Regions from separate parts of the Mesorhizobium sp. f-mel genome, predicted to be linked through region 1. Evidence: predicted binding sites of a transcription regulator. Region 1 holds the regulator's gene; each other region holds the start of a gene.
What was found. The regulator LexA, encoded in region 1, represses DNA repair genes until DNA is damaged. The targets are predictions, from matches to a motif close to TGTTCNNNNTGTGTTCNG.

Region 1 (2,264 bases):
CGATCGCCACGCTGGTAAAACAAGCGGTCGACGCAGGCGCCGACGTCATTGTCACGCTGGGCGGCGCCTCGGTCGGCGACCATGACCTGGTCCATGACGTGCTGACCGGTGAAGGCATGACGCTCGATTTCTGGAAAATCGCCATGCGGCCCGGCAAGCCGTTGATGTTCGGGCGGCTGGGCGACATCCGCTGCATCGGCCTGCCTGGCAATCCGGTGGCGAGCCTGGTCTGCACGCAGCTCTTTCTGAAGCCGCTGCTTGCGCGGCTCGGCGGCCGCGCCTTCCGGCAGGACATGCGTCAGGCGCGGCTCGGCGCCGCCATGCCGGCCAACGATCTCAGGCAGGACTATGTACGCGCGGTGGTGAAGGAAGAAGCCGGCACGCCACTGGCGACCCCGTTCGGCGTCCAGGATTCCTCGATGCTCAAAATGCTGGCCGACGCCAACGGGCTGATCGTGCGCGAGCCATTCGCTCCCCCAGCCGCGACGGGCGCCGCGTGCAGCGTGCTGATGCTACGCTGAACAAAACGTCAACACATTCATTAAACTTTAAACGGTTGCGGAACACAACTGGAACAGATAGTGTTTGTTCTGGGTTTGTTTTTCTGATTCTGTTGGGGGTCGCGATGCTGACACGCAAACAACATGAACTGCTGATGTTCATCCACGAGCGGCTGAAGGAAAGCGGCATTCCGCCCTCGTTCGACGAGATGAAGGAAGCGCTCGACCTCGCCTCGAAGTCGGGGATCCATCGGCTGATCACGGCGCTGGAGGAGCGCGGTTTCATTCGCCGCCTGCCCAACCGGGCCCGCGCGCTGGAGGTGCTGCGCCTGCCCGATTCGATCGCGCCCGGCCTCAATTCGGCTCGCAAATTCTCGCCAAGCGTCATTCAGGGCAGCCTTGGGCAGGGCAGCCTCGGACGACAGATCAAACCGGCGCCTTCGCGCCTGCCCGCGGCCGGCAATGACGACGACGTCGTTGCCACCATCTCCATACCGGTGATGGGCCGCATCGCTGCGGGTGTGCCGATCGAGGCCATCCAGCACCAGACGCATTCGATCTCGGTACCACCGGACATGATCACCGGCGGCACGCACTACGCGCTGGAGGTCAAGGGTGATTCGATGATCGAGGCCGGCATTTTCGATGGCGACACGGTCATCATCCGCAACGCCGACACCGCCCAGCCTGGCGAGATCATCGTCGCCTTGGTCGACGAGGAGGAAGCGACGCTGAAGCGGTTCCGCCGCAAGGGCGCCTCGATCGCACTGGAAGCCGCCAATCCGGCCTATGAGACGCGCATCTTCGGGCCGGACCGGGTCAAGGTGCAAGGCAAGCTCGTCGGACTGATCCGGCGTTACTGAGCGGCAGGCTTCTTGGGTTTCTCGGCCCTGCGGTATGGCGGCAAGCCCCTCGCCTCGCGCGAAAATCTCCGCTGCTCGTGCCAAGGCCTATATGGCTGTCTGACGGCAAAACGGATTTCTGCGCGCGTCGTCGCTGATAGCGGATCGAAGAAGACGGCGGCACTGCCCATGCGAGCGAGCTGCCGTTTGGTGACGACGAGAACCAGCGGATTGCGGCAGGGATTATAATAGGCTGTGGCATCGTCGATGACGATCAAATCCGCAAAGGCACAGGCTGGCCGTGCGGTTTTGCGGTCGTCGGCGAGTGCGATGATCGCGCCGGACGGGTGCCGGGCGAGGCACAGGCCGGCAGTGCAGTAGAAGGGCGCTCCAGGCGGCAGGTCGGCCGGGTCGGCGATGTCGAACCGCACGTCTCCTTTTTCGAATGTCTCCGGCTCGACAATGGTCGCTGAAACCAGCGCATGTTTCCAGTTGTCGGTGGTGAATTCGTTCGAACGCACCCGGTTGACGGCAAGTTCGCCGCCGCCGATCGGCAGCGCCACCAGATGCGCATCTTCCGAAATCAGCACATCGGGGGCGCGCGTGTCGGAAATCGTCAGCAGGCCGGCGAGCGCAAAGGGAAGTGCCGCAAGCCGCAACCATGTCGTCGCCATCGTAGCGATGACCAGGGCGACCGTCACCAGCAGAACCGACTGCAACGAGATCAGCCCGACTGCATCGACCGGCGACCGCTCGGAAATCCATCCCGATATTGCGATCATGGCCGTCAGTCCCTTGCCCATCATGTAGAGGAAAGGTCCGTCGAAGCCGAAAGGCATTGCCAGAGCGCTGAGGACGGCCAGAAACATGACGACCGTGACGATTGGCATGACCGCCAGATTGGCGAACAGGCTAAGCGGCG
Region 2 (2,264 bases), on a different contig from region 1:
CCGTGTTGGCCACAAGAACACGCTGGGATTTGCGCTGATGTACAGCGCGATGGCGAGTGCTTATGGCCGCACCGCGGGATCAGCCGCCGAACACTCGGAAGCATTACTGGAGTTGGCCCGGGAGCAGAAATTTGATCTGTGGACCGCAGGTGCGACGGTGGTCAAAGGCTGGGCCATTGCCCGCCAAGGCCAGGCAGCAGCCGGCGTTGCAGCGATCCAGAGTGGGCTCGCGCAGTGGACGAGCAGTGGCGCGGAGTGGATGCGCCCCTTCTTTCTAGGCCTGCTTGGCGAGGCTTGCGCACTCTCCGGGGACGTGCGACGGGGGCTCGGCGCATTGGACGAGGCTCTGGCGGCGGACGAACGGACGGGGCAGTGTTGGCCGGACGCTGAACTGCATCGATTGCGAGGCCAGCTTGTCGCAGTTCTTCCCGACGGCGGCAGGCCAGACGAGGCGATCGCAGCGTTCCAGCGCGCGATCCAAATCGCCCGGCGTCAATCCGCGAAGTCCTGGGAATTACGTGCTGCCACCGATCTTGCTCGCCTCTGGCGCCATCAGGGCAAGCACGCCGAGGCCAGCGATCTGCTCGCACCCGTGCATGCCTGGTTCACCGAGGGCTTTGAGACACCAGACGTCCAAGAGGCCAAGGCGCTTCTCGACGTCCTGAGGTGACTGGAGCCTCGGCTATTCTCAGCCGCGCCCGAACCTCAATGCGTTATCTTGACTCTTCTCTGCCCTGCCTTTGCAGCGGCAAGGCTCTGCCCAAAACGGTCGATCAAGTCTACTGATTTCTTACCCAACGCGCCCATTGGATGGATTACGGATTAGCCCGGAACACCGAGCTATGATCTTTCCACCCGGTGTGTAGGCACTCTCTGGGGCATGCGGCTGCGCGAGGTTTCCGCGCCATGCAGTTCAACTGCGTGGTCAGCACGAACGAACGCGCGGTCAAGCTTTGGCGGCTCTCACCGTGATTCATTGGCTTCGAAGGGTGCAGTGTGCTCACAACGGTCAAAAAGCCAAGTCCGCCAAGGAACAAAAAGAGATCAAAGGCATTTCCTCCTGCTACGATAGGAGATTGCCATGGAAGACCCGCGCGCCAAAACTGATGCCTCGGCCAATGTCGACAAAGATCCCGATGAATGGGTGAGCGGCGAGGATCCGATGACCCCGTCGCAAGCATCGTACCTGAAAACCCTATGTGAGCAGGCGGAGGATGAGGAAAGCTTTGAAGAGAACCTCAGCAAGGCAGAGGCTTCCAAGCGCATCGACGCATTAAGGGCAAAGCTGAAGCTCTAGCCCACCGGCACGAGCGCTTCGTCTATGCCTCACAAAACCCAGCGCAGATCTGGCGTCACGTACACTGGCTGCTTTCTCGGCTCCTCATAAGCCACGCAGATCAGGCCGAATGCGTCGGCGCCGTGGCTCGACTAGTCATGCTCCGGTCCGAGACCAATGTTGCGCGCCTCGTCGTACTTCTCGTTATACCATCCCAAGGCGTCCAAACCCGGCGAACACGTCGCTTCGTTGAACCACAAGGGCGGGAACAGCCGGCGGCCTGCCTCGACACGCTTCAGGGCCGGGCCTTTTGCCCTGGTTTGGCACCGTCGTGACGTCAAAGCCGGCGGAGCGGATGTGGTCCTCGAATCGGATCGCGGTGACGGCGTCTTCATGGGAAGCATCATGCGGCAGGAAACATTCGGCGCCGCCGTAAACCTTGGTGCGAAGCCACTCCAAATGCGCTGCCAGCGGCTGACGTACCGCCTCGTAATAGTCGAGCGCTTGGATCTCGCGACCGACATACTGGACGATCCAGATTGCCGTCGCGTCTCGCACTCCGATGTCCCAAAAAGCTTTGACCGAAAGCAGGGGATCGCGGGCAACCTTGCCGATCCGGTCTTCATGGCGAGCGGTCCCTGTGCAATGAGGCTTATGGAAAGGTCCTGGCCGACGCGCCTGCATCTCCGGTGTCCCGTCTCCCATTCAGCCACCGTCTTCAAGGAGGGTAGGGGCCTTTCGACCCTGAGTGATCGAACGACAGGAATGAGCCCAGAAGCGGGCGCGGCCACGCCGTCGTCACGACGCGAACGGGTGTGGCCCGAGGGCGCGCACGAGCAGTAACATTCAGCGCGCTGATGACGTCACAAGACGGACGGCAAGCTCAACGGCTTCAGCATCGGACAGGCCTTGTCCCTCGGCGAACGACAACCAGGTCGAGAACTCGAGGGTGTGTGCGAGCGTTGCGCTGAAGAATCGAAGCCGGGCT
Region 3 (2,264 bases), on a different contig from region 1:
GGAGGCAAAGACTTGGGGGCTCGTCGATCATGTTTTTGACACCCGTAAGAAGGCGGCGTGAAAAGGTAGCCGGCTCATGCGCGATGCGGCCAAGTCGTTCGGCAAGCTTCATCGCCCACCGGTCTGGCTTCGAGGGCTCGGCGAATATAGTCCGCCGATGGTCGACAAGATGTTGCACCGGCTAATCATCGGTGTTGCCGTCGCGGCCATGACTTCCGGCGCGACGTTCGCGGAAGGCAATTCAACGTCTTCGCAGAACGGCACGCTGCCCGGCGTGGCCGATGACTATCGTATCGCTAAGCCGGATGGCGCATCGGCCTTCATCGCTGCCACAATCTCAAGCACTTGAGCGCTTGCGGCGGCCATCTGAAGCAAACAGCCCCGCCGCTGCTTCCGCAAACGGTCGGGGCTTTTTGGATCTCAAATCCAATTTGCCGGGAGTACACTGCCGGCTTTTGATTTCGGATGCCTCGCGGCGTTCAGCCGACGATCCGACTAGTAGTCTCTGATTTTACGGGGATCGGCAGGTCACGGTTTGTCGGACGGCGTAAACGCCTGGCCCTGGCACCTATGCCTGCCGCGGCTCCAGCGACACGTGGAGCCTCAAGGGACTGTCCGGTGGAGTCATTCCTCTGCTCTCCTTTTCTGTCCATTGCGACTGGGTGTCGTCCGAAGTGCATATCGCAAAAGCCTGCGGCGTCTCGCAGGCCGCCTTAGGCGGCGAGGCCATCGATAGACGGTCGGCTTCGGTGACGTTTGGAGTCTGACTCTCTGAGGCCGAGACGTCAACCGTTGGGTAGCCGATTACAAAAAATGTGATCGCTTGTGTGGCGAACCCGAAATTTGCATCCGTTTTGAGCAGCGCCGCAGCGGCTGTGATTACATGGACGCTTTTGTCAGGAGCGTGTTCGGTCTTTGTTCTTTCCGCTTGCTCGCCCGCGCGAAAGACGGTTAAAGGCTCTGGTCGAGAGTTGTGGCGTCTCTCGAAAAGGTGGCGAAATTACCTACATAGGGGATGGCCGGGACAACCCGCCATCCCACGAGACTCCAGACCTGAGGCGGCGACCGGCGATGGCCGACCATAAATATCTTTCCATTCGCGGGGCGCGCGAACACAATCTGAAGAATGTCGATCTCGACCTGCCGCGTGACAGCCTGATCGTCATGACCGGCCTGTCGGGCTCCGGCAAGTCGTCGCTCGCCTTCGACACTATCTATGCCGAGGGCCAGCGCCGCTACGTCGAGAGTCTGTCGGCCTATGCGCGGCAATTCCTCGAAATGATGCAGAAGCCTGACGTCGACCAGATCGACGGCCTGTCGCCGGCTATCTCGATCGAGCAGAAGACCACCTCGAAGAATCCACGCTCGACGGTCGGCACCGTCACGGAAATCTACGACTACATGCGGCTGCTGTTCGCGCGCGTCGGCGTCCCCTACTCGCCGGCCACCGGCCTGCCGATCGAGAGCCAGACGGTGTCGCAGATGGTCGACCGCGTGCTGGCGATCGAGGAAGGCACGCGTCTGTTCATCCTGGCGCCGATGGTGCGAGGCCGCAAAGGCGAGTACCGCAAGGAACTGCTGGAGCTGCAGAAAAAGGGCTTCCAGCGCGTCAAGGTCGACGGTGTCTTCTACGAAATCGCCGACGTGCCGGCGCTGGACAAGAAGTACAAGCATGATCTCGATGTCGTCGTCGACCGCATCGTGGTGCGCGGCGATCTGGCGACGCGGCTTGCCGATTCCATCGAAACCGCGCTGAAGCTCGCCGACGGGCTGGCGGTGGCCGAATTCGCCGACCGTCCGCTCGACTCCAGCCAGACCGGCGAGGATTCGGTCAACAAGTCGAAGAACGAGACGCACGAACGTATTCTGTTCTCGGAAAAGTTCGCCTGCCCGGTGTCAGGCTTCACCATTCCCGAGATCGAGCCGCGGCTGTTCTCCTTCAACAACCCGTTCGGCGCTTGCCCGACCTGCGACGGCCTCGGCAGCCAGCGCGCCATCGACGCCAGCCTGATCGTGCCCGACGACAACCTGTCCCTGCGTGCCGGCGCCGTCAACCCGTGGGCGAAATCGACCTCGCCCTATTACGTGCAGACGCTGGAGGCGCTGGGCAAGGTCTATGACTTCAAGCTCGGCGACAAGTTCAGGGATCTGACCGAAGAGGCAAAGCAAGCCATCCTGCATGGCACCGGCGAGCGCGAGGTCACCTTCCAGTACGATGACGGCCTGCGCTCCTACAAGACGACGAAAACCTTCGAAGGGGTCAT

Region 2: ACWUKX_RS06285 (DUF3072 domain-containing protein) is a predicted target of LexA. The motif match lies at 1,030-1,047, and genes of this name have one in related genera.
Region 3: uvrA (excinuclease ABC subunit UvrA) is a predicted target of LexA. The motif match lies at 906-923, and genes of this name have one in related genera.

The regions. Positions count from the first base shown of each region.
Region 1 is NZ_JBSPTO010000022.1:73,965-76,228, reverse strand. Features, by position in the region: gene ACWUKX_RS23050 (molybdopterin molybdotransferase MoeA) at 1-521, shown strand, start outside; gene lexA (transcriptional repressor LexA) at 626-1,363, shown strand; gene ACWUKX_RS23040 (ComEC/Rec2 family competence protein) at 1,357-2,264, opposite strand, start outside.
Region 2 is NZ_JBSPTO010000003.1:16,643-18,906, forward strand. Features, by position in the region: gene ACWUKX_RS06275 (AAA family ATPase) at 1-670, shown strand, start outside; partial or broken gene ACWUKX_RS06280 (GNAT family N-acetyltransferase) at 868-960, shown strand; gene ACWUKX_RS06285 (DUF3072 domain-containing protein) at 1,082-1,297, shown strand; gene ACWUKX_RS06290 (hypothetical protein) at 1,481-1,960, opposite strand; gene ACWUKX_RS06295 (TetR/AcrR family transcriptional regulator) at 2,123-2,264, opposite strand, start outside.
Region 3 is NZ_JBSPTO010000027.1:77,523-79,786, reverse strand. Features, by position in the region: gene ACWUKX_RS25235 (ATP-dependent Clp protease proteolytic subunit) at 1-61, shown strand, start outside; gene ACWUKX_RS25230 (hypothetical protein) at 77-349, shown strand; gene uvrA (excinuclease ABC subunit UvrA) at 1,072-2,264, shown strand, end outside.